One region of the Streptomyces sp. NPDC031064 genome, then DNA from elsewhere that is predicted to be linked to it. Evidence: riboswitches for the same ligand, from Rfam matches in the RefSeq annotation. Region 1 holds a riboswitch; each other region holds the start of a gene.

The links. Region 1 has a riboswitch for cobalamin ahead of ACZ46W_RS08215 (ribonucleoside-diphosphate reductase subunit alpha). Riboswitches for the same ligand answer to the same signal wherever they lie in the genome.
Region 2: it holds a riboswitch for cobalamin, as region 1 does, so the genes downstream of both, ACZ46W_RS01340 (ABC transporter substrate-binding protein) here and ACZ46W_RS08215 (ribonucleoside-diphosphate reductase subunit alpha) in region 1, are expected to answer to the same signal.
Region 3: it holds a riboswitch for cobalamin, as region 1 does, so the genes downstream of both, ACZ46W_RS23690 (ABC transporter substrate-binding protein) here and ACZ46W_RS08215 (ribonucleoside-diphosphate reductase subunit alpha) in region 1, are expected to answer to the same signal.
Region 4: it holds a riboswitch for cobalamin, as region 1 does, so the genes downstream of both, cobN (cobaltochelatase subunit CobN) here and ACZ46W_RS08215 (ribonucleoside-diphosphate reductase subunit alpha) in region 1, are expected to answer to the same signal.

The regions. Positions count from the first base shown of each region.
Region 1 covers NZ_JBVIGF010000002.1:317,727-324,885, reverse strand. Annotated here, with positions in the region: gene ACZ46W_RS08235 (GntR family transcriptional regulator) at 1-11, shown strand, start outside; gene ACZ46W_RS08230 (carbon starvation CstA family protein) at 144-2,372, shown strand; gene ACZ46W_RS08225 (YbdD/YjiX family protein) at 2,393-2,605, shown strand; gene ACZ46W_RS08220 (GNAT family N-acetyltransferase) at 2,688-3,191, shown strand; cobalamin riboswitch at 3,246-3,368, shown strand; gene ACZ46W_RS08215 (ribonucleoside-diphosphate reductase subunit alpha) at 3,507-5,879, shown strand; gene ACZ46W_RS08210 (ribonucleotide-diphosphate reductase subunit beta) at 5,879-6,892, shown strand; gene ACZ46W_RS08205 (ribosomal maturation YjgA family protein) at 6,894-7,159, shown strand, end outside.
Region 2 covers NZ_JBVIGF010000001.1:313,518-320,676, forward strand. Annotated here, with positions in the region: gene ACZ46W_RS01315 (effector-associated constant component EACC1) at 1-281, opposite strand, end outside; gene ACZ46W_RS01320 (DUF6114 domain-containing protein) at 357-1,307, opposite strand; gene ACZ46W_RS01325 (DUF6230 family protein) at 1,448-1,969, opposite strand; gene ACZ46W_RS01330 (ABC transporter ATP-binding protein) at 2,222-3,004, opposite strand; gene ACZ46W_RS01335 (FecCD family ABC transporter permease) at 3,001-4,014, opposite strand; gene ACZ46W_RS01340 (ABC transporter substrate-binding protein) at 4,011-5,042, opposite strand; cobalamin riboswitch at 5,082-5,277, opposite strand; gene ACZ46W_RS01345 (class II fructose-bisphosphate aldolase) at 5,295-6,113, opposite strand; gene ACZ46W_RS01350 (ROK family protein) at 6,101-7,072, opposite strand; gene ACZ46W_RS01355 (SIS domain-containing protein) at 7,069-7,159, opposite strand, start outside.
Region 3 covers NZ_JBVIGF010000006.1:443,103-450,261, reverse strand. Annotated here, with positions in the region: gene ACZ46W_RS23710 (hypothetical protein) at 1-667, shown strand, start outside; gene ACZ46W_RS23705 (oxygenase MpaB family protein) at 743-1,897, opposite strand; gene ACZ46W_RS23700 (ABC transporter ATP-binding protein) at 2,194-3,012, opposite strand; gene ACZ46W_RS23695 (FecCD family ABC transporter permease) at 3,009-4,112, opposite strand; gene ACZ46W_RS23690 (ABC transporter substrate-binding protein) at 4,109-5,188, opposite strand; cobalamin riboswitch at 5,219-5,403, opposite strand; gene ACZ46W_RS23685 ((2Fe-2S)-binding protein) at 5,380-6,249, shown strand; gene ACZ46W_RS23680 (acyl-CoA dehydrogenase family protein) at 6,224-7,159, opposite strand, start outside.
Region 4 covers NZ_JBVIGF010000004.1:381,631-388,789, forward strand. Annotated here, with positions in the region: gene ACZ46W_RS17080 (precorrin-2 C(20)-methyltransferase) at 34-1,521, opposite strand; gene ACZ46W_RS17085 (precorrin-8X methylmutase) at 1,518-2,165, opposite strand; gene ACZ46W_RS17090 (cobalamin biosynthesis protein CobG) at 2,162-3,358, opposite strand; cobalamin riboswitch at 3,370-3,499, shown strand; gene cobN (cobaltochelatase subunit CobN) at 3,536-7,159, shown strand, end outside.

The DNA.
Region 1 (7,159 bases):
CGAACGGCTGAGCCCCGGGGTGCCGGCGGGCGGCCGGGCCGCAAAGCGTTGCCGTACCGATATGCGGACGGGGGGTGACGCTGCGCGAAACCCTCCCCTAGATTTCCTGCGCATTACAGGTGATCAGTGAGGGGACGTGCACCATGCCAGAGCCGTCGGCACCACCCAACTCTTCAGGGACGGGCCTCACTCCGCGGTCGATCGTCCTCTGGTCGCTCGTGGCCCTCGCGGGGGCGGCCGGATGGGCCATGCTCGCGCTCTCCCGCGGTGAGGAGATCTCGGCCGCCTGGATGCTGGCGGCCGCGCTCGGCTCGTACGCCATCGCCTACCGCTTCTACTCCCGCTTCATCGCGAACCGGGTACTCAAGGTCGACAAGACCCGCGCCACGCCCGCCGAGCGGCTCGACAACGGTGTCGACTTCCACCCCACCGACCGCCGGGTCCTCTTCGGCCACCACTTCGCGGCGGTCGCCGGCGCCGGCCCGCTGGTGGGCCCGGTCCTCGCCGCGCAGATGGGCTACCTGCCGGGCACCATCTGGATCATCGTCGGCGTGATCTTCGCCGGTGCCGTCCAGGACATGGTGACGCTGTTCTTCTCCACCCGCCGGGACGGCCGTTCGCTCGGCCAGATGGCCCGTGACGAGATCGGCCCGTTCGGCGGAGCGGCCGCGCTGATCGCGGTGTTCGCCATCATGATCATCCTGCTGGCCGTGCTGGCGCTGGTCATCGTCAACGCCCTGGCGCACTCGCCGTGGGGCGTCTTCTCCATCGGCATGACCATCCCGATCGCCCTGTTCATGGGCGTCTACCTGCGGGTGCTGCGGCCCGGCCGGGTCACCGAGGTCTCCGTCATCGGCGTCGCGCTGCTGCTCCTGGCGATCGTCGCGGGCGGCTGGGTCGCCGAGTCGTCCCTCGCGGAGACCTTCACCCTGGAGCCGGGCACGCTGGTCATCTGGATGGTCGTGTACGGCTTCCTCGCCTCCGTCCTGCCGGTGTGGCTGCTGCTCGCCCCGCGCGACTACCTCTCGACCTTCATGAAGGTCGGCACGATCGCGCTGCTCGCCCTCGGCGTCTTCCTCGCCCTGCCGACGCTGAAGATGCCGGCCGTCACGGACTTCGCGAGCCGCGGCGACGGGCCCGTCTTCGCCGGTTCGATGTTCCCGTTCGTCTTCATCACCATCGCGTGCGGCGCCCTGTCCGGCTTCCACTCCCTGGTCTCCTCGGGCACCACCCCGAAGATGGTCCAGAAGGAGACCCAGATCCGGATGATCGGGTACGGGTCGATGCTCACCGAGTCCTTCGTCGCCGTCATGGCGATGATCGCGGCCTGCATCATCGACCCCGGTCTCTTCTTCGCCGTCAACTCCCCGGCGGGCGTGGTCGGCACGACCGTGCAGTCCGCCGCCGAAGCCGTGTCCAACTTCGGCTTCACCATCTCCCCCGACCAGCTCGCCAAGGCCGCGGCGGACGTCGAGGAGGCGTCGCTGCTGTCCCGGACCGGCGGCGCGCCGACCTTCGCGCTCGGCATGTCGGAGATCTTCTCCGCGGTGTTCGGCGGCGCCACCATGAAGGCGTTCTGGTACCACTTCGCCATCATGTTCGAGGCGCTGTTCATCCTGACGACGCTGGACGCCGGCACCCGCGTGGGCCGCTTCATGCTCCAGGACACGCTCGGCAACCTCTACAAGCCCTTCAAGCAGGTGAGCTGGAAGCCGGGCGTCTGGTTCGCCAGCGCGGTCGTGGTCGGCGGCTGGGGCTACTTCCTCTGGGTCGGCGTGCACGACCCGCTGGGCGGCATCAACCAGCTCTTCCCGCTGTTCGGCATCGCCAACCAGCTCCTGGCCGCCGTCGCGCTGGCCGTCTGCACGACGCTGCTCGTCAAGTCGGGCCGGCTGAAGTGGGCCTGGGTCACCGCCGTGCCGCTCGCCTGGGACGTGGCGGTCACGCTCACCGCGAGCTGGCAGAAGATCTTCTCGGCGGACCCGCGCGTGGGCTTCTTCGCCCAGCGGGACAAGTACCAGGCGGGCATCGACTCCGGCCAGGTGCTGCCGCCCGCGAAGTCGATGGACGACATGCACACCGTCGTCACCAACTCCACCGTGGACGGCGTCCTCTCCGCCCTGTTCGCCCTCCTCATCGTCGTGGTGATCGCCGACGCCGGGCGGGTCTGCTACAAGGCCATCACCAACCCGGCCGGCGTGAAGCTCTCCGAGGTCCCGTACACCCCCTCCAGGCTCGTCGCACCCGCCGGGCTCTTCCCCACGGCGGAGGAGAAGGCAGAGCTGGTGGCCGCCGGCCTCGGCCCCGAGGGCGGCATCCGCGAGGACGGCGGCAGCGGTGACGAGGTGCCGGCCGGGACCGGCTCCCGGTGAGGACCGCGGTGAGGCCCCCCGTGACCGCACGGCCGGACGGCCGGCTGCGACGCGCCGTCAGGTGGGTGCGCTGGTACGTCCGCGAGGTCTCCGGCGAGGGCGCGTACGACGCGTACGTCGCCCACGCCCGGCGCTGCGACCCGAGCGCCGAGGTGATGACCCGGCGCGAGTTCGAGCGCAGGCGCACCGACGCGCGGGAGGCGGACCCCCGCGACGGGTTCCGCTGCTGCTGAGCGGGTGACCGCACGACGGGCCGCCGTGTTTCCGGAGACGGAAATGCGGCGGCCCGTCGCCGTACCCCTCCACACTCGGACCATGGACATCACCATCAGGGCGGTACGGCCCGAGGAACACGGGACGCTCGCCGACATCACGGCCCAGGCGTACCTCGGGGACGGGCTCCTGGCCTTCGGGGAGAGCGACGAGTACCTGATCGCGCTGCGGGACGTGGCCCGGCGGGCCGCCGGCGCGGAGGTGCTCGTGGCCGTGGAGCGGGACGAACGGGTGCTGGGCGGGGTGACGTTCGTCGCGCGGGGCGGCGGTCCGTGGGCGGGCCTGGCCCGCGACGGGGAGGCCGAGCTGCGGATGCTCGCGGTGGCCCGGGAGGCGCGGCGGCGGGGCGCGGGTGAGGCGCTCGTCCGGGCGTGCGTGGAGCGGGCGCGGGCGGTGGAGGGGTGCGCGCGGCTGGTGCTGTCCACGCAGGCGTCCATGCGGGCGGCGCACCGGATCTACGAGCGGCTGGGGTTCGTCCGGACCCCCGAGAGGGACGTGCGGCCCGTCCCGGGCGTGACGCTCCCCACGTACGCGCTGGCCCTCTGAGGCTCTGACCGACACAACATGTGGGGGGTGCCTCAACTCGCGCCCCCCACATGTATGCTCGTCCTCGCTGTCGCCGCAGGGGAATCCGGTGGAAATCCGGAACTGTCCCGCAACGGTGTGTTGGTGTGCCTTTGTGTACGTACGAGTCCGAAGACCTGCCGACAGCGCGCCCGGACCGTCCGGCCCGGGTGCCCAGACGTCCGGGCCTCGCGGAATGGGCCGGTGGACGCGGTGCCCCGCACCCTGTGCCCGGGTGTGCCCGCTCCCCTGCCCGCGTCCGCGGTGGCCCCGAGCCGAGCGAGGGAGAGCCCCCACGTGACCATCGCGCCAGCCGATCCGGCTTCAGCAGTCGCAGTCACGGACACGACGGAGACGGACGGACCCGGGACCGTACTGCTGCGGACCCTGACCGACCTGACCGCCGATCTGCCCGACACCGACCCGGGCCGGGTCGCCGCCGCCGCGCTGCGGGGCCGGCACGCCGGTTCGGACGAGGCGGAGCTGCGCGAGCTCGCCACCGAGGCGGCCGCCGGGCTGATCTCCGAGGACCCCGCGTACTCCCGGCTCGCGGCGCGGTTGCTGACCGTGACGATCACCAAGGAGGCGGCCGGTCAGGGGGCGGTGTCGTTCTCGGCGTCGGTGGCCGTGGGGCACCGGGAGGGTCTGATCGCCGACCGTACGGCCGCGTTCGTGACGGCCCACGCCGACCGGATGGACGCGCTGATCGACCCGGCCGCCGACGACCGGTTCGGCTACTTCGGGCTGCGGACGCTGTACTCGCGCTACCTGCTCCGGCACCCGATCACGCGCAAGGTGATCGAGACGCCGCAGCACTTCATGCTGCGGGTGGCGGCGGGGCTGGCCGAGGACGATTCGGTCCGCGCCCTGGACGAGGTGGCGTCCCTGTACGGGCTGATGAGCCGGCTGGACTACCTGCCCTCCTCCCCCACGCTGTTCAACTCCGGTACGCGCCACCCGCAGATGTCCTCGTGCTACCTGCTGGACTCGCCGCTGGACGAGCTCGACTCCATCTACGACCGCTACCACCAGGTGGCGCGGCTGTCGAAGCACGCGGGCGGCATCGGTCTGTCGTACTCCCGCATCCGGGCGCGCGGTTCGCTGATCCGCGGCACCAACGGGCACTCCAACGGCATCGTGCCGTTCCTGAAGACGCTGGACGCCTCGGTCGCGGCCGTGAACCAGGGCGGGCGGCGCAAGGGTGCGGCGGCCGTGTACCTGGAGACCTGGCACGCGGACATCGAGGAGTTCCTGGAGCTGCGCGACAACACGGGTGAGGAGGCGCGGCGCACGCACAACCTGAACCTGGCGCACTGGATCCCGGACGAGTTCATGCGCCGGGTCAACGCCGACGCCGAGTGGTCGCTGTTCTCGCCCGTCGACGTGCCGGAGCTGGTCGACCTGTGGGGCGACGAGTTCGACGCCGCCTACCGCGCCGCCGAGGCCAAGGGGCTGGCCCGCAAGACCATGCCGGCCCGTGACCTGTACGGCCGGATGATGCGCACCCTGGCGCAGACCGGCAACGGCTGGATGACGTTCAAGGACGCCTCGAACCGTACGGCCAACCAGACCGCCGAGCCGGGCCACACGGTCCACTCGTCCAACCTGTGCACCGAGATCCTGGAGGTCACGGACGACGGCGAGACGGCCGTGTGCAACCTGGGCTCGGTCAACCTGGGCGCGTTCGTGTCCGGCGGGGACATCGACTGGGAGCGGCTCGACGCGACCGTCCGTACGGCCGTCACGTTCCTGGACCGGGTCGTCGACATCAACTTCTACCCGACCGAGCAGGCCGGGCGGTCCAACGCCAAGTGGCGGCCGGTGGGCCTCGGCGCCATGGGCCTCCAGGACGTCTTCTTCAAGCTGCGACTGCCGTTCGACTCCCCCGAGGCGCGTGCCCTGTCGACCCGCATCGCCGAGCGGATCATGCTCGCCGCGTACGAGGCGTCGGCCGACCTCGCCGAACGCAACGGCCCGCTGCCCGCCTGGGAGAAGACCCGCACGGCGCGCGGGGTGCTGCACCCCGACCACTACGACGTGGAGCTGACCTGGCCGGAGCGGTGGGAGGCGCTGCGCGCCCGTATCGCCGAGGTCGGCATGCGCAACTCGCTGCTCCTCGCCATCGCGCCGACCGCGACGATCGCCTCGATCGCGGGCGTGTACGAGTGCGTCGAGCCGCAGGTGTCCAACCTGTTCAAGCGCGAGACGCTGTCGGGCGAGTTCCTCCAGGTCAACTCCTACCTGGTGGAGGAGCTGAAGCGGCTCGGCGTGTGGGACGCGCAGACCCGTGAGGCGCTGCGCGAGTCCAGCGGCTCGGTGCAGGGCTTCACCTGGATCCCGGCCGAGGTGCGCGAGCTGTACCGGACGGCGTGGGAGATCCCGCAGCGCGGCCTGATCGACATGGCGGCGGCGCGTACGCCGTTCCTGGACCAGTCGCAGTCGCTGAACCTGTTCATGGAGACGCCGACGATCGGCAAGCTGTCGTCGATGTACGCGTACGCCTGGAAGCAGGGCCTGAAGACGACGTACTACCTCCGTTCGCGCCCGGCGACCCGGATCGCCCGTGCCGCGTCCGCGGCTCCCGCCGTCCCCGTACCCGCGCAGGTGACTCCGGAAGACGCCGTCGCCTGCTCCCTGGAAAACCCCGAGTCCTGCGAGGCCTGCCAGTAATGACCGTGGAGAACAAGAACCTGCTCGACCCGGGCTTCGAGCTCACCCTGCGCCCGATGCGCTACCCGGACTTCTACGAGCGCTACCGGGACGCCATCAAGAACACCTGGACCGTGGAGGAGGTCGACCTCCACTCCGACGTCACCGACCTCGCCAAGCTGACGCCCGGCGAGCAGCACCTGATCGGCCGGCTGGTGGCGTTCTTCGCGACGGGCGACTCGATCGTGGCGAACAACCTGGTGCTGACGCTCTACAAGCACATCAACTCCCCCGAGGCGCGGCTGTACCTGTCGCGGCAGTTGTTCGAGGAGGCCGTGCACGTCCAGTTCTACCTGACGCTGCTGGACACCTACCTCCCCGACCCGGAGGACCGCGCGGCCGCGTTCGCCGCCGTCGAGAACATCCCCTCCATCCGCGAGAAGGCGCAGTTCTGCTTCCGGTGGATGGACTCGGTCGAGAAGATCGACCGGCTGGAGACGAAGGCCGACCGCCGCCGCTTCCTGCTGAACCTGATCTGCTTCGCCGCCTGCATCGAGGGCCTGTTCTTCTACGGGGCCTTCGCGTACGTGTACTGGTTCCGCTCGCGCGGTCTGCTGCACGGCCTGGCGACCGGCACCAACTGGGTGTTCCGCGACGAGACGATGCACATGAACTTCGCGTTCGAGGTCGTCGACACCGTCCGCAAGGAGGAGCCGGACCTCTTCGACGACGAGCTCCAGCAGCAGGTCACCGACATGCTGAAGGAGGCCGTGGCGGCGGAGCTCCAGTTCGGCCGCGACCTGTGCGGTGACGGCCTGCCGGGCATGAACACCGAGTCGATGCGCCAGTACCTGGAGTGCGTCGCCGACCAGCGCCTGACACGCCTGGGCTTCGCCCCGGTGTACGGCTCGGAGAACCCGTTCTCGTTCATGGAGCTCCAGGGCGTGCAGGAGCTGACGAACTTCTTCGAGCGCCGCGTCTCCGCCTACCAGGTGGCGGTGGAGGGTTCCGTCGACCTGGACGAGGACTTCTGACGTGGTGCGGGCGCGGCTCGCGGCCTGTGCCGCCGCCGCGCTGACCGTCGCCGCGGGCCTGGGTGTCAGGTCCGCGGCGACGGGCGCGTGGGCCACGTACGCGGGGGACGCGCTGTACACGGTGCTGGTCGTGGCGCTGGTGGTGGCGGCCGCGCCGCGGCTCCGGCCGGTGGTGGCGGCCGGGGTCGGCTTGGCTTTCTCGTGCGCGGTGGAGCTGTTCCAGTTGACGGGCGTCCCGGCCGCGCTGGCCGCTCACAGCAGGCTCGC
Region 2 (7,159 bases), on a different contig from region 1:
GTGCCGTCGGGGCGGGTGACGGTGACCGTGCACTCGGTCCGGCGGGCGGCCAGCCAGGTGACCAGTCCGGCGGCGAACGTCGTGAGGACCCCGCCCGGTTCGAGGAACGCGAGGAGCGCGTCGGCGGGCAGGCCCATGGCGCCGGGCGGCAGCGTGCCCTGGCCGTTGGCGCGGATCCGGCCGCGCAGCTCCGGCTCGGTGGCCAGGCGACGCCTGAGTTCGTGCACCCCGCCGTCCGTCGCCGTGTCTTCGACGCTGATCCCCACCCGTAACTCCGTCACGCCCATACGCTGCCCACCCGCGCCCCCTCTCACCCCTCGTGTGCGACCACTGAGGCGCGGGGGCGGAGGCGGTCGTCAGGAGGCGCGCAGCACCAGGCGCTGCGCCGTGATCGTGTCGGAGGTGACCAGTGCCTGTTCCGCCGTCACGTCCGTGAGGAAGACGAAGGGGGGTACCAACGGCGGCACGGGCAGCCGGTCGGGCGTGAAGGTGAGGCAGATCAGCCCCTCCACGCACCCGTGGAAGCGGGTCAGGTACAGGGTGACGTCACCACGCAGGTCGAGCCGGCTCGCGCCGAGTGCGAGGCGCGGGGCGCCGTCCCGGGTGGTCATGCGGTAGTCGCGCAGGGACGCTGCCCGCATGCGCAGCACCATCACCCTCTGCGTGCCGTCCACCGTCGGGATCTCCCGTACGCCGGCGACGATGAAACCCTGCGGGCGGAACTCCTCGGCGGTGATCGTGGGCGGCGTGCGGGAGGCGGGGGGAGGGCCGCCCGGGGCGGCTTCGGCGCGGCCGCCCCCGGTGGTCACGACCGCGGCGGCGAGGAGGGCCGCGGGCAGCAGTACGGCAAGTGTGCGGGGTGCCGCGGGCCCCGGCCCGGCTGCGCCCGCGTCGTCGGCCCCGGCCTTCGGGGCGGGCTCGTGGGCCGGGGTCCAGCCGAACCCGAGGGCACTGCCCAGGATTCCCAGCGCGGTCCCCACGAGGAACCCGCCGAGATTGGTCGCCGCGAAGGCCACCACCGACAGGATCAGGGCGTTCACGCTCACGTAGTGCCGGGTGTGGGGCAGGACCCACAGGAAGACGCCGGCCGCGATCAGCGCCAGGCCGATGGCGATCGCGGCGATGCCGCCGAGCCCCAGGCTCACCAGGACCGGAATGGGGGACAGCGGTACGAGGAGCAGTTCGGCGCCCGCCAGGACCAGCAACAGCCCGCCCCCGAACGGGCGGGCGCGGCGCCAGGCGCGGAAGCGGTGGCGGGCCCCCGGCAGAGGCAAACGGCGGTCGAGCCGGTCCGCGAACCGCCGCATCCGCGTCCGCACCCGCGTCCGCACCCCCACCCGCTCCCGCTTCCGCTTCCGCTCCCGCAGTCGCCGCGGCAGCCACGGCCGCTCCCCGTGACGGTGACGGTGACGGTCCCTGTGACGGTCCCTGTGACGGCGCAAGACGCTCAGAAGCACTGTGTGCCGCCCAGTTGGACGGCGAGTTTCAGGCCCTTGAGACGGAAGTTCCCGCCCGTGGCCGACCACGCGTGCGAGCGGACATCGCTCACCTCGATGTCTCCCGCCTGGAGACCGAACGCCCCCCGCGGCCCCTTGACGCCGGGCACCTCGTCGAGCGTGGAGGCGTCGCGGCCGATCTCGGCCGTGCCGAACCGCGCGTCACCCACCAGGTCCTCGCCGTCGATCACCAGGTTCTGCGCGGTCACCGCGCCCGCGTCGCCGCCCGCGCTGAGCTTGAACACGACGGTGCCCAGGGGTGTCTTGACCCGCGCGGACTGGCAGATGTCGGTCAGGGTCGCCTGGTCCAGTCCGAGTAGGGCGACCGGGTGCCCCTTGCCGTCGGCGGACCGGTCGGTGTGCACGTACGACGCCAGGCCGTCGCTGCTGAGCTTGCTCGAAGCCACTTGGAAGTTCGTACCGGAGACGGCGAACGAGGCGGCGAGCGCGCCCTCGGCCATCAGGAGGGCCATGGCCCCCACGGCGGCGAAGCCGGGCACGGCCAGAGCCGCCGACCTCCGCCAGTTCGTGGTGCCGGCACGGGGGTGTGCTGATCTGCTCACTGATCCTCCCGAACGTCGTGTGGTGCGTACGGAAGTGCCGGCGGGCCGAGGTCTTCCCGCCGTGCGCCGATGGCGACTGACACAGCATCAGGAGGCTAGGACTCAATTAGACGGCGAGTCAATAGAGTGCGGCGCCTTGACCGCCGGTGACGTGGTCGGCGGTCAACTGCCCTTGTGCGCCGGGGTGCCCAGCACCCGGATGTGCGGGCGGCCGGTCGCGTCGGGGTCGGTGACCGCCGCCCGTACGCCGTAGACGTCGGCGATCAGCGTCTCGGTCAGTACGTCCCGGGGTGTGCCCGCGGCGACGACCCGGCCTCGTCGGAGGACCACGACGTGGTCGCAGTACATCGCGGCGAGGTTCAGGTCGTGCAGGGCGACGACGCTGGTGACGGCGAGCGTGCGGACGAGGTGCAGCAGCTCGTGCTGGTGCTGGATGTCGAGGTGGTTGGTCGGCTCGTCGAGGAGGAGTTCGCGCGGCTCCTGTGCCAGGGCTCGGGCGATCTGGACGCGCTGGCGCTCGCCTCCGGAGAGCGTGTGCCAGGGCTGGTCGGCCCGGTCGGCGAGGCCGGTGCGTTCCAGGGCGTCGATGACGGCCCGCTCGTCCACCTCCGCCGGGGGTGCCCAGGGGCGCCGGTGGGGGATGCGTCCGAGTCGTACGACGTCGGTGACGGTCAGCTCGACGAGGGTGTCCGCCTGCTGTTCGACGACGGCCACCCGCCGGGCGACGTCCCTGCGGCGGAGGCTGCCCAGAGGGATGCCGTCGAGGGTGACCACGCCGGAGGCGGGGGCCAGCACGCCGCAGAGCAGGCGCAACAGGGTGGACTTTCCCGAGCCGTTGGGGCCGAGGAGGCCGGTCATCACGCCGGGGGGCGGCGCGATGCTGACGCCGTCGAGGATCGGTGTGCCGGCGGCGTCGCGTGAGACGTGATCGGCGCTGAGGGTCATCGGTGGGCTCTCCTGGTGCGGTACAGGACGAGTACGAAGGCGGGCACGCCGACCAGTGAGGTCACGACGCCGACCGGTACCTCCTGCGGTTCGATGACGGTCCGGGCGAGGGTGTCGATCCACACCAGGAAGACGGCTCCGCCCAGCGCGGCGGCGGGCAGCAGCCGGCCGTGCCCGGGGCCGACGAGGGCACGGGCGGCGTGCGGCAGCACCAGGCCCACGAAGCCGATGGCGCCGGCCGAGCTGACGAGGGCCGCCGTGAGCAGTGCGGTGACGCAGAGCAGCACCAGCCGCGCACGGCCGACGTTCACGCCCAGCGTGGCTGCCGCGTCCTGGCCGAAGGCGAAGGCGTCCAGCGCCCTGCCGTGGGCCAGGCAGACGGCCAGCGTGAGCGCGAGGGCGGCCAGGCACAGCCATACGTCGGTCCAGCCGGCGCCGCTGAGCGAGCCGAGCAGCCAGAACAGCACGCCACGCGTCGTCTCGGCGTCGGCCGATGTGACCACGACGAAGGAGGTGAGCGCGGAGAACAACTGCATCGCGGCGACGCCGGACAGCACGACCCGGTCGGTGGTCCCGCCCAGCGTGTGGCTCAGCAACAGCATCGCGGCGAACGAGCACACCGCGCCCACGAAAGCGCCCCCGGAGACCGGCAGGGCTCCGCCGCCGGCACCGAGGACGACCACCACGACCGCTCCGGTGGAGGCTCCGGACGAGACACCCAGGACGAAGGGGTCGGCGAGCGGGTTGCGCAGCAGCGACTGCATCACCGCCCCGCACAACGCCAGTCCGGCACCGCACACGGCCGCCAGCAGGGTGCGCGGCAGCCGCAGGTTCCACACGATCCCGTCGCGGATCGGTGTGAGGCCGGAGGCGTCCCCGGCGAGGTGGGACACCACGACGGACCAGACGTCGGCGACGCCGATGTCGGCCGGGCCTATGGTGATGGCGAGGGCGACGGACGCGGCGAGTGCCGCGAGCCCCGCCGCCGTGCGCAGCAGGGCGGCGGTCACTTCGACAGGCCGAACTCACGGAGCGCGGCGGCGACCTGCTCGATGCCCTCCACCGTGCGGATCGTCGGGTTCATGGCCTGGCCGCTGAGCAGGACGTACCGCTTGTGCTTGACGGCGTCCATGGTGCGGGTGACCGGGTTCGACTCCAGGAACGCGATCTTCTTGGCGGCGCTCTCCGCGGTCTGCGCCTTACGGGTGAGGTCGCCGATCACGAGGACGTCGGGGTTGCGGTCGGCCACGGTCTCCCAGTTGATCTGCGGCCATTCCTCGGTGGTGTCGTCGAAGACGTTCTTGGCGCCGACTTCCCGGGTGATGACGCCGGGGGCGCCGCAGCACCCGGCCATGTAGGGGGAGTTCGCGTCGGAGAACCAGTACAGCAGGGTGACCTCCGAGGCGTTGAGTCCCCCGGTCGCCTTGGCGACACGCGAGGTGAGGCTCGCGACCAGCTCCTCGCCGCGCTTCTCCTCGCCGAAGACGCGGGCGAGGTCGCGTACCTCCCCGTACACGGTGTCCATGGTCAGCGGCTTGGTGCGGACGCCGTCACCGTCTCCGCTGTTGTCCTTGCCCACGCAGTCGGACGGGGAGAGGTAGGTGGGCACGCCGAGCTTCGCGAACTGATCGCGCGTGGCCACGCCACCCTTGCCGAGGGTGGAGGCGAACGAAGCGGCGACGAAGTCGGGTTCGGTGTCGAGGACCTTCTCGAAGGAGGGGTTGTTCTCGGCGAGCCGGGTCACGCCCGCGTTCCCCTTCTCCAGGCCCTTCATGACGGGGTCGGTCCAGGTGGCGGTTCCGGCCATCCGGTCGGCGAGACCGAGGGACAGCATGATCTCGGTGGTCCCCTGGTTGAGCGAGACGGCCCGCCGCGGCCCGTCCCCCTTGATCTCCACCTTCCGCCCGCAGTTGTCCAGTACGCGGGTGCCGGCCGAAGCCGGTGAGGGGGACGTGCCGGGGGCACCCCCGCAGCCGGTCAGGAGGAGGGCTCCGCACAGGAGCGCGGCGAACGAGGCGGTGGGGCGTGTGATGGGCACAGCGAAGTCCTCGGCGTCGGGGGCCCATGCGCGGGGCCCGTCCGTACGTGTTCGCCAGCAGGTCTTCGGACTCGGGATCATCCGGGCGCGGCGCCTTCCCGGGCCCATGTCCGGCCCAGTGGCTGCGGTTGCCGCGCCCGTCACCCTCACCGCTGCGCGTCAGTTCCGGATTCGCACCGGATTCCCTGACTCACGTACACGCGTACGGAGTACGACTGGCCTGCGCAAGCTACCACGGGTGCCCGCTCGTGCTCACGCGCTGAGGACGCCGAGCAGCCGGGTCACCTCGTGGGCCATGGCCGTACGCCCGGCACCGAGGTAGTGGCGTGTGTCGGCCACCATGCGGTCCGCGTCGAGCGCCCGGCGGGCGGCGCCGGTGAAGACCCGGTTCAGGTGCGTGGCGATGTTGACCTTGGTCATACCGTGGCCGACGGCGGTGGCGAGGTCGTGGTCCGCGACCCCCGACGAGCCATGCAGCACCAGGGGTACCGGGACGGCGGTACGCAGCGCGGCGATGAGGGCGAAGTCCGGTGCGGCGTCGCGGGTGCGCATGGCGTGCGACGTGCCCACGGCCACCGCCAGGGCGTCCACGCCCGTGGCCGCGACGAAGGCCGCCGCCTCGTCCGGATCGGTGCGGGCGCCCGGGGCGTGCACGCCGTCCTTGCCGCCGACCTCGCCCAGTTCGGCCTCCACCCAGACACCGGACGCGTGGCAGCGGGCCCGTATGCCGGCCGTGGCGCGGACGTTCTCCTCGTAGGGCAGGGTCGAGGCGTCGTACATGACCGACGTGAAGCCCAGCGACACCGCTTCGGCGACGAGGTCCGGCGAGGTCGCGTGGTCGAGGTGGACGGCCACCGGAACCGTCGCGGCGCGGGCGACGGCCAGCGTCGCCGTGCCGACCGGGGTGAGCGCGCCGTGGTAGCGGGCGGCGTTCTCGCTGATCTGGAGGACCACGGGGGCGCCCGCCACGATGGCCTCGGCGTGTTCGAGCTGGATGACGTTGAAGGCCCCGACGCCCCTTCCGGCGCGTGCGGCGGGGGTGACGATGTCGGACGTCCCTACGAGGGGCATGGTGCTTCTCCTGGTGTACGGGGCGGAGGCGGGACGTCCACGGCGTCGGCCAGGAGGTCCTGGGCGAGGTACGCCGCGCCCACGCAGCCCGCCCGGTCGCCGAGCCGGGCCGCGACGACCTGGGGCATGGCACGGAAGCCGGCCTGGAGCGTGAGGCGTTCGGCGAGCGCCGCGCGCAGGGGTGCCAGACAGGACTCGCCCGCCCCGGACAGGCCGCCGCCGATGACGACGCGCTCCGGGGCGTACAGGGTGATCGCGGTGGTCAGCGCGTCGGCGAGGGCCTCGACCGCCTCGTACCAGACGGCGGCGGCCTTGGCGTCCCCCGCTTCGGCCCGGGCCTGGACGTCCCTGGCGGTGGTGCCGCACCTGCCGGTGGCACGGGAGTAGCGGCGGGCGATGGCAGAGGCGGACGCCACGGTCTCCAGGCAGCCCCGCGCGCCGCAGTGGCAGCGCTCTCCCCCGGGCCGCACCACGAGGTGCCCCAGTTCGCCGGCGCCGCCGTGGCCACCGGTCAGGGCCCGGGCCCGGCCCCCGGCGAACACGGCGGCCCCGATCCCGGTTCCGACCGGCACGAAGAGGAAGTCGGCGCAGCCCCGCCCGGCCCCCGCCCTGGCCTCCGCGAGGCCGCCGGCCCGGACGTCGTGCCCGAACGCGACGGGCAGGTCGAGGTGTTCGGCCAGCCAGTCCTTGACGGGTACGTCGCGCCAGCCGAGGTTGGCGGCGAGGACGGAGACGCCGTCGTGCTCGTCGACGATGCCGGGCACGACGACCCCGGCCGCCTCGGCCGCCGGGAAGCGCTCGGCCAGTTCGGCGGCGCGGGCGAGCACGGTCTCCAGGACGGCGTCCGGGCCCCGGTCCGCCCGTGTGCGCCAGCGCTCGGTGTGGCGCAGGGTGCCGTCGTCGGAGAGTACGCCGCCCTTGATGTACGTGCCTCCGACGTCCAGGGCGATGACCGTCATGACTCCACCCGGACGTCGATCCCGGCCCCGGCCCGCGCCCCGGCGTCGGCGTCGGCGTCGGCGTCGGCGTCGGCGTCGGCCAGCACG
Region 3 (7,159 bases), on a different contig from region 1:
GGGGCCGGTTCACGCCCAGGCCGGCCGGCCGTTGGCCACCGGGTATGTGAACGTGCACCAGTGCGTGTACTACTCCGGCTCGGCCGGTAACCATCTGACGACGGTGGTGTCGAGCCACGACGGGCGGTTCGGCACCGGCACCAACGTCTCCGGGTCCCAGGACACGACCGTCTCCTGTGGCGCCGGGGACGGGAACTACAGCCTCGTCCCCGTGCTGTCGGGCGTCAGGGCCCACAACCTCCAAGGGGGGCGTTACCTGAACGTGCACCAGTGCGTGTACTACTCGGCCTCGGCCACCGACCACTTCTCGACCGTGGTGCCCGGCCAGGACGGGCGGTTCGCGGCGGGGACGAATGTGTCCAACACGGCGGACTCCGGTCCGTCGTGCGGCGGCGGGGACGGGAACTACGGTCTCGTCCCGGTGCTGTCGGGCGTCCGGGCGCTGGACCTGACCACAGGCCGCTACCTGAACGTGCACCAGTGCGTGTACTACTCGGCCTCGGCCACCGACCACTTCTCGACCGTGGTGCCCGGCCAGGACGGGCGGTTCGCGGCGGGGACGAACGTGTCCGGCACCGCGGACTCCGGTCCGTCGTGCGGCGGCGGGGACGGGAACTACGGCCCCGTCCCGGTGCTGTCGGGCGGCAAGGCCATGGCCATGAGCTAGGCGCCGGCCGCCGGACGCCCCGGGCGACGTGGGGGAGTCGCCCGGGGCGTCCGGCCGGGAGGCCGACGGGGTGGGTCAGCGGTTGTCGCCGAGTTCCTGGTGCATCTGGGGCTGGTCGTCCTTGTCGTGGGTCAGGGCGAACTTCTCGATCTCGTTGAAGTACTCGGAGGCGGTGCCGAGGACCTCCTTGTACGGGTTCACGCCGACGGTCTTCTTGGCGGCGCCGCCGAGGAGCCCGCCGCCGATACCGCTGACGATCCTGTGGCCTTCGGCGAGGGGCTTGCCGGCCAGGTCGAGCGGGCTCCTGGGGACGCCCGCCATGTCGGCGTACTTGTCGCCGAGCCCGACGCGGATCACGGCGATGAACGCGTCACTGACCGCGGGCGGCAGGAGCTCCCGGTAGAACTTGATGGCCTGCTCGGTCATGAACACGCCGTCGTCGGTCTTCTTCCACTCCCGCTCCCGTTCCTTGTTCCACAACTGCTCCACCAGGTTGGCGTCCTTGGGCAGCAGCCACTTGTCGGGGGTGCCGAGGTAGTGGTTGACGTAGTGCCAGGCGCACATGAAGCCATGGGCGTCGTCCTTGGACACGTCGATGCCCAGGTTCTTCATGGCCTGGAGGATCTGGCTGCTGAAGACGCAGGCCGCGCCGGTGGTGTACTTCTGCGAGACCGGCTCCCCCCACTTGGCGTAGTCCCACTCCCCGCTCTTCTTGTGCAGTTGCCGCACCGAGGCGTGCACCAGGCGCACTTTGGTGACGGTCGCGGCGAGCGTCCCGTCCCGCATGACGCCCTGCTTGCCCATGTCGATGAACAGCCGCGAGGACTGCGACAGCCGCCGGCCCGGGCCCTCGACGCCTCCCAGGCGGCCGGTGGACCGGAGGGTGAACGCCCCGGTGGGGGAGAGGTAGGTGCCGATCAGGCCGACGGTGCCCTGGAGCATGGAGACCTCGCCGTGGTGGTGGCCGAAGAACCCCTCCGCGGCCTTGACGTCCGCCTCGCTCCAGCCCGGCGGCTCCGCCTCCGCCTCGTGCAGGAACTCGGCCAGCCGCTCGGGCAGATGTGAGCGGTCCTGACCGGGCTTGAGGGTGTTGATGGTACGGAACAGGCCGTTGACCCCGTCGACCTCCCGGTTGTCGATGAGGTCCGACACCAGCGCGTCGGCGGCCGGGTCCCCGACCTTGCTCGCGGCGTCCAGCTCGGCGGCGACGGTCTCGGTCGTCAATGCCACGGTGAAACTCCGTTCGTCGTTCAACAGTGGGGGGTGACCCACCCGGCTCCGGGCATGGCGGCGAGCCGGCCAGGCCGGCTGCTGGGCAAGATCACCGCTCGTGATCTTGCCCCTGCCGGGACCGGCCCGCGATGCCCCGTCGGGGGTACGTGGAAGTGCGCCGGGCGCATGAAGGGGGCGCGTTCCGCCCCGCTGCGGCCGGTGACGCCACGGCTCGGGTCACCGGAGACAACGCCGGGCCGGGCCCCCGGGGGACGCCGGGGAGCCCGGCCCGGGCCAACCACCGCACCGCACCGTCACGGAGCCGGCTGGTCCACCGCCGTCCCGGCCCGTTCGGCCCGCTCCTCGGGGAGGAACGTCACCTGGGGCGCACCGGTGCGCGGGTGGACGGCCACCTCGCCCCGCACGCCGTACACCTCGGCCAGCAGCCGCGCGGTGAGCACCTCGGCGGGCGGGCCGGACGCGTGGACCTCTCCGTCGCACAGGACGTAGAGGCGGTCGCAGTAGTAGGCGGCGAGGTTCAGGTCGTGGAGCGCCACCAGGACCGTCGCCGGAAGCCGCCGCAGAAGGCCGAGCACCTCCAACTGGTGCCGGACGTCCAGGTGGTTGGTCGGCTCGTCGAGCACCAGCAGCGCGGGCTGCTGGGCCAGGGCGCGGGCGATGAGCACCCGCTGGCGTTCGCCCCCCGACAGGCGGCCGAAGGACCGGTCGGCGAGGCCGGCCGCGTCCACCGAGGCGAGCGCCGTCGCGATGAGCCGGGCGTCCTCGGCGGTGTCGCCGTCGAGCAGCCGCTTGTGCGGCGTACGGCCCATGGCGACGACCTCCCGCACGGTCAGGTCGAAGTCCGCGCCCGTCTCCTGCACCACCGCGGCCAGCGTGCGCGCCAGCCGCCGCACCGGCAGCGACCAGGCGTCGGCCCCGTCCACCCGTACGCACCCGGAATCGGGGCGCAGCACGCGGTAAACGGCGCGCAGCAGGCTGGACTTGCCGCTGCCGTTGGGACCCACCAGGCCGATCACCTCGCCGGGCCGGGCGGTCAGGGACACGTCCCGCACGAGACGGCGCGCTCCGGCGGTGAGCGTGACCCCCTCGACGGTCAGCTCGGTCGCGGTCATCCCACACCTCCGCCGGTGTCCCGCCGGGCGTCCCGGCGCATCAGCCACAGGAAGAACGGCCCGCCGCACAGCGCCGTCAGGACGCCGACGGGGATCTCCATCGGCGCGGCGACCGTACGGGCGGCGATGTCGGCCCAGACGAGGAACACCGCCCCGGCCAGCGCGGCCGTCGGCAGCACCCGGCGGTGGTCCCCGCCGACGAACAGCCGCACGATGTGCGGCAGCATCAGGCCGACGAAGCCGATCGGCCCGGCCGCCGCCACCAGCACGCCGGTGACCAGCGACAGCAGGACGAACATCCGGGCCCGGAACCGCGCCACGTCCAGCCCCATCGTCGTGGCCGCCTCCTCGCCCGCCAGCAGCAGGTTCAGCGAGCGCGCCCGTACCAGCAGGGCGCTGATGCCGGCCAGCAGGGCGGCGGCCGGCAGCCACAGCGTGCCCCACTGGACGCCGCCCAGGCCGCCGAGCGTCCAGGCGAGCACGGCACGCGCCTCGTTGCCCCGGTCGGAGGTGAGCAGCAGCAGGTCCATCACGGCCGTGAGCACCGCCGCGACGGCCACGCCCGACAACACCAGCCGCACCGAGGTGATACGGCCGCCCGCCCGCGCCGTGCTGTACACGAGCACCAGCGTGAGCAGCGCCCCGGCGAACGCGGCCACCGACAGCGACACCGGCCCGAACAGGCTCACCCCGAAGACGATCACCATGACGGCGCCCAGCGACGCGCCCGACGACACACCCAGCAGGTACGGCTCCGCGAGCGGGTTGCGCACCAGGGCCTGCATGGCGGTGCCCACCACCGCGAGCCCGGCGCCCGTCACCGCCCCGAGGAGCACCCGTGGCGCCCGCACGTCCAGGACGATCGTCTCGCGCGCCCGGGACCACACCGGCTCCGGCCGGTCGGCGCCCAGCGCGTGCGTCACGATGCCCCACACCTCGCCGGGCGGTACGTGAACCGAACCGATGGCCATGCCTGCCGTGACCGACGCCAGGAGCAGGACGCCGAGGACGGCCAGGGTCACGGCGAAAGCGGGTGCGCTCCGCCGCCGCGGGCGGCCGGTGGGCTCGGGAGCGGCCGTGGCCTTCGCCGGGCCCGTCACCGGAACCTCTCCGGGTGCAGCGCGCGCGCCAGGTCCTCGACCGCGTACGGCGGCCGTACGCCGACCAGGGTCGCGGTCAGCGGCAGCACCACGAACCGCTTGTTCTTCACGGCCGGGACGTCCGCGAGGGCCGGCTGCGAGAGCAGGAACTTCTTCTTCCGCTCCACGTTCCCGGCACCCGCGTAGTCGTAGATGGCGATCACCTCGGGCTTGCGGGCCACGACCTGCTCCCAGGAGGCGTCCCCGAAGACCTGGTCGAGGTCGTCGAAGACGTTCCGGCCGCCGGCCAGCCGGATGATCTCGGTGCCCAGGCTCTTGCCGCCCGCCGTGAACGCCGACTTGTCGCCGCTGTCGTACACGAACACGGGCACGGCGGGCGCGCCCTTCACCGCCTCGGTGGTCCTGGCGATACGTCCCCGGAGGTCGGCGACGAGCCGGTCGGCGCGGTCCCGCACGCCGAAGATCGAGCCGATGGTGCGGATCTCGTCGTAGGTGTCCTGCATGGACACCCGCTTCTTCCCGCAGTACTCGCGGTTGAGGTAGGTGTCGATGCCCGCGTCGGCGAACGCCTTGCGGGAGCGGCCCTCGTTCTCGGCGAACGCGCTGCCGTAGCCGCCGTAGACGAAGTCCGGCTCGGCCTCCAGGACCTTCTCGAAGGACGGTTCCCTCTCCGCCAGCTCCGGGACGGCCTCGAAGTCCTTCCGCAGCCTGGGCAGAACGGCCGAGTCGGGGAAGGCGGTGCCGACCATCCGGTCCTTCAGCCCCAGCGCCAGCATCAGTTCGGCCGGGTGCTGGTGGATGGTGACCACCCGGGAGGGCGGCCTGTCGTACGTCGTGCGGGTGCCGCAATTGTCGATGGTGACCGGGAAGCCCGGCCCGGACGGCGCGGTGGCCTTCCGGTCGTCGGCCGCCCGTCCGGGGCCGCCGCAGCCGGCCAGCAGGGCCGCCGACAGGGCGACGGCCAGCACCACGGCGCGCCGGGCGCGGGGGCGCGGGCGGGCGGCGGGGGACAACCGGGGACGGGGGAACAAAAGGGGACGGGGGAACCAATGAGGACGGGGCGTGCCGTCGTACACGTAAAGCCTCCTGGGGAGTCCGCGCTCCTCGGAACGGGCCCGCGACAGGCCAGTGTCCTGACTCCCGGATCGACGTTCCCCCGGCCTTCCCGCGCGTGGTGCGCAGTGGCCTTCTCGAAGGGTTCCACTCCCCGGTCACAGTGGCGGGACCGTGCCGGAATCGCACCGGCTTCCTGTCTCCCGTCGCGGTGATGACCAGGCGATACTACGTGGCCGGTGCCACCGGGCGGACCTGGCGTGCGGTGCGGTGCCTCTGCGATCCTGCCTTCGACCTCACGACCGAGAGGACGGTGGCACCCGTGTGCCCGCGCGTGTGTGACGGATCGTCGCCGGACGGCACTCCCACCCCTGACGTCCTCGCACGCGTCCGCGCCATCGGCCCCTACTTCGCCGTGGCTTGTGGGCCGCGCCCCGACGCCGCGTGCTTCCGGCCGCTCACCGACCTGTACACGGACCGGGACGGCGCGCTGGACGCGTACGTGGCGGCGGTCGGCCGGCGGCTCGGCACCGGGCGGCGGTCCGGGGCCGGGCAGCGGCGGGTCGCCGCCTCGACCCTGCACATCGGGACGGCCGCCCGGCTGTGGTCGGTCGCCCTGGCCACCGCCGCGCTCACCGGGCGCGTGCCCGACCTCGCGCCCGACCGCCTGTGGTGGCGCCCGGCCGAGTCCGGCCCGATCGACCTGTGGCTGCCGGAGGTGTCCGGGGTGGCGGGCGACGACGTGCCCCTGGCCCTGCACGAGACCGTCGTCGTGCGCAACCTGCTGCCGCTGGGTGACGCGCTGCGGGAGCACTCCGCGCTGTCCCCGCACGTGCTGCGGGGCAACGCCGCCTCCGCGCTCATCGGCGCCGTCCGGGTGCTCACCGCCCACGTCCCCGACGCCCCCTGCCCACCGCTCCCGCTGGTCACCGCCCTGCTGGCACGCGAGCCGCTCGCGAGCGCCGGGGCCTTCACCGCCGTGCCCCTGACGTACCGGCGCCGTAGCTGCTGCCTCTACTACCGCGTGCCCGGAGCCGGTTACTGCGGCGACTGCGTGCTCAGCCCGGCCGGTACGCGCCGTTGAGGTAGTGCTCGCCGATGTCGCGGAGCCGGTGGGCCGTGGAGCGGCCGGCCGTCAGGACGCGGGCGTTGCGCCAGAACCGGTCGAGGCCGGGGGCGTCGGCGAGTGCCGGCACCCGCGTCGTGATGTGCAGGGCGGCCTCGGCCGTGACCGTCTCGGCCGTGGCGACGAGGGCGGCGATGTCGGCGGGCTCGTCCGCGTCGATGCGCGCCCCCGCCTCCAGGGCCCCGGCCATCGCCGCCGTCGCCCGTTCGACCACCGCGGCGGCGGTCCGGGCCGCCGACGCCAGTTCCCCGAACGCGAGGAGGACGTCCGGGTCGGTGGCGGGCAGCCGGCCACCGGGGCAGGCGTCGCGCGCCTCGGAGAGGGCGCCTTCGGCGATGCCCAGGCCGACGTGGCACAGGGCGAGCCGCAGCGCGGGGGCGGCGAGCGCGGTGAAGGGCGCGGTCGACTCCTCGTCGTACGGCCGGGCACCGATGACCTGCGCGGGCGCGACGGCCACCCGGTCGAAGGCCACGCCACCCGCACCTGCGATCCGCTGGCCGAGCCGGTCCCGGGCGGGATCGACGGACACGCCGGGACGGCCGGACGGCACCCGTACGACCAGGACGTCACCCGTCACGGGGCACAGGGCGTCCACGACGAACCGGTCGGCGACGGTCACGGCCGTGTCCACGGCCCGGTGGCCGTTGAGCAGGTACCCGGAGTCGAGCGGGGTCAGGGTGAGGTCCGCCCCGCCGCCGTCCGGGGCGCCGGTGTGCACGCCGCCGGCCCAGAGCAACTGGTCGCGCGCGGTGTCCCGTTCGAGTGCGGCGGCGCGGTGGGCCGTGGCGTAGAAGCGGCCGCTCCAGGTGTGCACGTAGTGGCGGGCGAGCAACTCGCCCACGGAGCTGTCCGCCGTGGCGATCTGGTG
Region 4 (7,159 bases), on a different contig from region 1:
GTCGGGGCGGGACGCCGGCCCCCCGAGGCCGGGTCACCCCTCCGGGTACCTCCGGGGTGTCCAGGCCACCGTGTCGCCGTCGCCCCGGCGGACCGCCTGGGTCTGGGAGGAGCCGATGAGGAGGAGGGTGCGCATGTCGACCTCCGCCGGGTCCAGGTCCGCGAGGGGCAGGACGCGGACGGACTCCTCCGGGCCGCCCACGTCGCGGGCGACGACCACCGGGGTGTCCGGGGCGCGGTGCTCCAGGAGCAGTTCGCGGGCCTTGGCGACCTGCCAGGTGCGGCTGGCGGAACCCGGGTTGTAGAGGGCGAGGACCAGGTCGGCCGTGGCGGCCGCGCGGAGGCGTTCGGCGATGACCTCCCAGGGCTTGAGGCGGTCCGACAGGGAGATCGTCGCGTAGTCGTGGCCCAGCGGGGCGCCCGCCTTCGCGGCGGCGGCGTTCGCGGCGGTCACGCCCGGCAGGACGCGGACCGGGACGTCCAGGTACGGGTCCTGGGAGGCGACCTCCAGGACGGCCGTGGCCATGGCGAACACGCCCGGGTCGCCGCCCGACACCACCGCCACCCGGCGCCCGCGCCGGGCCAGGTCCAGGGCGAACTCGGCGCGCTCGGACTCGACCTTGTTGTCCGAGCCGTGCCGCTGCTGGCCGGGTCGGGAAGGGACCCGGTCCAGGTAGGTCGTGTAGCCCACCAGGTCCGTCGCCGAGGCGAGGGCGCCGCGCGTCTCGGGCGTCAGCCACAGGGGCCCGGCGGGGCCCGTGCCGACGACCACGACCTCGCCCCGCTCGGGCTCGGCCGGCCCGGAGTCGACGCGGGAGGGGAGCACCGCCACGGAGAAGTACGGGACCGAGTCGGGGTCGACGTCCGCCAGGGCGCCCGTGCGTTCGCCGGCCATGGTGGCCCGCTCCACGTAGTGGGCGTCGTCCAGCCGGCCGGCCCGCTCCAGGGCGCGGCGCACCGCCGGGAAGGTGCGGCCCAGCTTCATGACGACGGCGGAGTCCGTGGCCGCCAGGCGGGCCGTCAGCTCCTCCTCCGGCAGCGTGCCGGGGATGATCGTCAGGATCTCCTCCGCCTCGCACAGCGGCTTGCCGAGCCGGGCGGCGGAGGCGCTCACCGATGTGACGCCGGGGATGACCTCCGTGTCGTAGCGGTGGGCCAGCCGCTTGTGCATGTGCTGGTAGGAGCCGTAGAACAGCGGGTCGCCCTCGGCGAGGACGGCCACCGTGCGGCCGGCGTCCAGGTGCGCGGCCAGCCGCGCGGACGCCTCCTCGTAGAAGTCGTTCAGCGCGCCCCGGTACCCGCCGGGGTGGTCCGTCGTCTCGACGGTCAGCGGGTACATCAGGCGCTCTTCGATGTGGTCCTCGCGGATGTGCTCGGCCGCGATGGAGCGCGCGATCGAGCGGCCGTGCCGGGCCGAGTGGTACGCGATGACGTCGGCGGCCGCGATGGCCTTCACCGCCGCCACCGTCATCAGGTTCGGGTCGCCGGGGCCGAGCCCGACGCCGTACAGCTTGCCGCTCATGCCTGGATCTCCGCCTCGTGCGCGATCGCGTTGACCGCCGCCGCCGCCATCGCGCTGCCGCCCCGCCGGCCCCGCACCACCAGGTGCTCCAGGCCCGGGAACGCCGCCAGCGCGTCCTTGGACTCGGCCGCCCCGATGAACCCCACCGGTATGCCGATCACCGCCGCCGGGCGCGGCGCGCCCGCCTCGATCATCTCCAGGAGGCGGAAGAGGGCGGTGGGCGCGTTGCCCACCGCGACGACCGACCCTTCGAGCCGGTCCCGCCACAGCTCCAGCGCGGCCGCGCTGCGCGTGGTGCCCAGCTCGGCGGCGAGCGCCGGGACGGACGGGTCGGAGAGCGTGCAGACCACGTCGTTGTCCGCGGGCAGCCGCTTGCGCGTAATACCGCTCGCGACCATCTGCGCGTCGCACAGGATCGGCGCCCCGGCGCGCAGCGCCTCGCGGGCGCGGGCCACCACGCCCGGCGTGTACGCCAGGTCGCGGACGAGGTCGACCATGCCGCAGGCGTGGATCATCCGCACGGCGACCTGGCTGACGTCGGCCGGCAGGTCCGCGAGATCCGCCTCGGCGCGGATCGTGGCAAAGGACTGGCGGTAGATCTCCGCCCCGTCCTTCTCGTAGTCGAACACTCTGCTCTCGCTCATTTCGTCGATCCTTGTACGGTCATCTGGTACGCGCCCTCGCCCGTCGCCACCATGTCGGTCCACGTGACGCCCTGCGGGTGGCCGCAGCGGCGGGCGCACCCCGACCAGTGGACGGGCAGCGCACCCTCGCGGGGGCGGGCGTCCGCCCGCACGTCGGACAGGGACTTGCCGCAGCCGGGGCGCCCGGTGCACGCGCTGACGCCGATCCAGGGCGAGTCGGTACGGGTGATGAACCCGGCCCCCTCCAGGGCGCGCAGCCGCTCCTCGGCCGCCGCCCGGCCGGCGTACCCGGGCAGCACGAAACCCCGCCACGGGGTGACCCGTACCTCCCGGGCCGGCAGCAGCGCGCGGAACTGCGCCGACGTCACCCTGCCGAGCCGGGCGAGGACGCAGACGGTGCCGTCGTCGAGTACGCCCGGCGGGGGCGGCGCGCTCGTCGGGCACACGAAGTCCTCCGCGGGCTCCGCCGCGATGCCCGCCCGCCTCAGGTGTCCCGTCACGTCCACGTCCTGCCCCGCCGGCAGCTCCCGCACCCGCCACGCCCCGGTGCCCGCGGCCCGCGCGGCCGTCAGGAACGCCTCGGCCGCCGCGAGCGCGGCGCGGGGCGCGTCCGCGCCGGCCACCCGGTATGTCCGGTCCGCGACCCGGAGCAGGGCGGCGCCGTCCGGCGCTGCGAGCAACGTCACATCGGCGGCCAGACCCGCGACGTCGCCCCGCCCGTCGTCCACGGCGAACAGGAAGCGGCCCGACAGCTCCACCGTCCGGTCCTCGCCGCACACCAGCTCGTCCAGCTCCACCGCCCAGGCCATGACGTCCGCCCCGGCGAGCGGTGAGACGACCATGTTCCGTACGCGCTCGTGCCGTTCGGAGGCGGGCAGCAGCCCGGCGTCCCGCAGCGTCCGGGCGAGGCCCAGCCCGCAGCTCTCGCCCAGCCCGCGCAGCTCGATGTTGCCTCGCGAGGTGAGGGAGAGGTGCCCGTCGCCGAGCCGGTCGGCGGCGTCGGCCAGCACGTCGACCTGATGAGGCGTCAACACACCTGTGGGTACGCGGAGTCGGGCGAGGGCGCCGTCATCGGCGCGGTGCAGCCGCAGCGCGCCCGGGCAGGCGTCACCGCGGTCCCGGACACGGTCCCGTATGTGCGCTTCACCCCGGTCCCGGGGGTTTGGTGAGCTGGGCGGCATGGCGGCGAGCATACGCGCAGCCTCTACTATGCAGACGGCACAGGGTCCCAGGGCCCTAGGGAGGAAGCCCGGTGGGAATCCGGCGCGGTCCCGCCACTGTGAGTCCGGCGGAAACCGGACGAGTCAGGAACTCCCGCCGTCCTACGACCACCCGGGGCGCGGACACCCCGAGGAAGGCCTGCGCACGCCATGACGCACGCGACGACGCCCGCCACCGGCCCCGAGGCGACGCCCGCCACGACGATCCTGCTGCTGTCGCACTCCGACACCGACCTGCTCAGCGCCCGCGCCTCCGGCGGACCCGTCGCGTACCGGTTCGCCAACCCCGCCCGGCTCCCGGTGGACGACCTGCCCGGCCTCCTCGACGGCGCCGACCTCGTCGTCGTGCGCCTCCTCGGCGGCATCCGTGCCTGGGAGGAGGGCCTGGAGGCGCTGCGCGCGACCGGCAAGCCGCTCGTCGTCCTCACCGGCGAACAGGCCCCCGACGCCCAGCTCATGGAGACGTCCACCGTCCCGATCGGCATCGCGGCCGAGGCGCACGCCTACCTCGCGCACGGCGGACCGGACAACCTGGAACAACTCGCTCGTTTCCTCTCCGACACCGTCCTGCTGACCGGCCACGGCTTCGAGCCCCCGGCCGCCGCCCCCACCTGGGGCCCGCTGGAGCGGACCGCGCGCAACATCACCGGCCCCACGGTCGCCGTGCTCTACTACCGCGCCCACCACATGAGCGGGAACACCGCCTTCGTCCACACCCTGTGCGACGCCATCGAGGACGCCGGCGGTCGGGCGCTGCCCCTGTACGTGGCCTCCCTCCGCGCCCCCGAGCCGGAGCTCCTTCAGAGCCTGGGGATGGCCGACGCCGTCATCACCACCGTCCTCGCCGCCGGCGGCACCAAGCCCGCCGAGGCCCAGGCGGGCGGGGACGACGAGTCCTGGGACGCGGGCGCGCTCGCCGCCCTGGACGTCCCGATCCTCCAGGCGCTGTGCCTGACCGGCTCGCGCGCCGCCTGGGAGGAGAACGACGAGGGCCTCTCGCCGCTCGACGCCGCCAGCCAGGTCGCCGTCCCCGAGTTCGACGGCCGGCTCATCACCGTCCCGTTCTCCTTCAAGGAGATCGACGCCGACGGGCTGCCCGCGTACGTCGCCGACACCGAGCGCGCCGCCCGCGTCGCCGGGATCGCCGTACGCCACGCCCGGCTGCGCCACATCCCCAACGCCGACAAGCGCCTGGCGCTGGTCCTGTCCGCGTACCCCACCAAGCACTCCCGCATCGGCAACGCCGTCGGCCTCGACACCCCCGCCTCCGCCGTGGCCCTCCTGCGCCGACTGCGCGAGGAGGGGTACGACTTCGGCGCCGAGGAGGTCCCGGGCCTCGCGTCCGGCGACGGCGACGAGCTGATCTACGCCCTCATCGAGGCGGGCGGCCACGACCAGGACTGGCTCACCGAGGAGCAGTTGGCCAAGAACCCGGTCCGCATCCCGGCCGCCGACTACAAGCGCTGGTACGCCACGCTGCCGGAGGAACTGCGCGAGAACGTCGAGCAGCACTGGGGCCCGCCGCCCGGCGAGATGTTCCTCGACCGGTCCCGCAACCCGGAGGGCGACATCGTGCTCGCCGCCCTCAGGCGCGGGAACCTGCTCATCCTCATCCAGCCGCCGCGCGGCTTCGGCGAGAACCCGATCGCGATCTACCACGACCCCGATCTGCCGCCCTCGCACCACTACCTGGCCGCCTACCGCTGGATCGCCACCCCGGCCTCCGACGGCGGCTTCGGGGCGGACGCCATGGTCCACCTCGGCAAGCACGGCAACCTGGAGTGGCTGCCCGGCAAGAACGCGGGCCTGTCCGCCGCCTGCGGCCCCGACGCGGCCCTCGGCGACATCCCGCTGATCTACCCGTTCCTGGTCAACGACCCCGGCGAGGGCACCCAGGCCAAGCGCCGCGTCCACGCCACGCTCGTCGACCACCTCGTCCCGCCGATGGCGCGCGCCGAGTCCTACGGCGACATCACGCGCCTGGAGCAGTTGCTGGACGAGTACGCGCAGATCTCCTCCATGGACCCGTCCAAGCTGCCCGCCATCCGCGCCCAGATCTGGACGCTCATCCAGGCCGCCAAGCTCGACCACGACCTGGGGCTGGAGGACCGCCCGGACGACGACGGCTTCGACGACTTCCTGCTGCACGTCGACGGCTGGCTGTGCGAGGTCAAGGACGCCCAGATCCGCGACGGCCTGCACGTCCTCGGCGGCGCCCCGACCGGCCCCGAGCGGGTCAACCTGGTCCTGTCCATCCTGCGCGCCCGGCAGATCTGGGGCGGTACGCAGTCCCTGCCCGGCCTCCGCGAGGCCCTCGGCCTGGACGAGTCCGCCGCGACCCGCACCACCGCCGACGAGGCGGAGGCCAAGGCCCGCGCCCTGGTCGAGGCGATGGAGGCCGCCGACTGGAACCCGGCCGCCGTGCCCGCCGTCGCCGAGGGCCACGGCGAGCAGGTGGCCGCGATCCTCGACTTCGCCGCCCGCCAGGTGATCCCGCGCCTCGCCGCCACCACCGACGAGCTGGACCACGCCGTCCACGCCCTCGACGGCGGCTTCGTCCCGGCGGGCCCCTCGGGCTCCCCGCTGCGGGGCCTGGTCAACGTCCTGCCGACCGGCCGCAACTTCTACTCCGTCGACCCCAAGGCCGTCCCCTCCCGGCTCGCCTGGGAGACCGGCCAGGCGCTCGCCGACTCCCTCCTGGAGCGGTACCGCACCGACAACGGCGAATGGCCCACCTCCGTCGGCCTGTCCCTGTGGGGCACGAGCGCGATGCGCACCGCCGGCGACGACGTCGCCGAGGCCCTCGCCCTCCTCGGCATCCGCCCCGTCTGGGACGACGCCTCACGCCGCGTCACCGGCCTGGAGCCCATCCCGCTCGCCGAGCTGGGCCGCCCGCGCATCGACGTCACGCTGCGGATCTCGGGCTTCTTCCGCGACGCGTTCCCGCACACCATCGGGCTCCTGGACGACGCGGTGCGCCTCGCCGCCTCCCTCGACGAGCCCGGCACTGACAACTACGTACGCGCCCACGCGCAGGCCGACCTCGCCGAGCACGGCGACGAACGCCGTGCCACCACCCGTATCTTCGGCTCCCGGCCGGGGACGTACGGCGCGGGCATCCTCCAGCTCATCGACTCGCGCGACTGGCGCACCGACGCCGACCTCGCCGAGGTGTACACGGTGTGGGGCGGTTACGCGTACGGGCGCGGCCTCGAAGGCAGGCCCGCCCGCACCGAGATGGAGACCGCGTACAAGCGCATCGCGGTGGCGGCCAAGAACACCGACACCCGCGAGCACGACATCGCCGACTCGGACGACTACTTCCAGTACCACGGCGGCATGGTCGCGACCGTCCGCGCGCTGAAGGGCACGGCCCCCGAGGCGTACATCGGCGACTCGACCCGCCCCGAGACCGTCCGCACCCGCACCCTCGTCGAGGAGACCTCCCGGGTCTTCCGCGCCCGTGTGGTCAACCCGCGCTGGATCGAGGCGATGCGCCGCCACGGCTACAAGGGCGCGTTCGAGCTGGCCGCGACCGTGGACTACCTCTTCGGCTACGACGCCACGACCGGTGTCGTCGCCGACTGGATGTACGACAAGCTCACCGAGACGTACGTCCTGGACCCGGAGAACAAGGCGTTCCTCCAGGAGGCCAACCCCTGGGCCCTGCACGGCATCGCCGAACGGCTGCTGGAGGCCGAGTCGCGCGGCATGTGGGAGAAGCCCGACCCGCGCGTGCTGGAGGAGCTGCGGCAGGTGTACCTGGAGACCGAG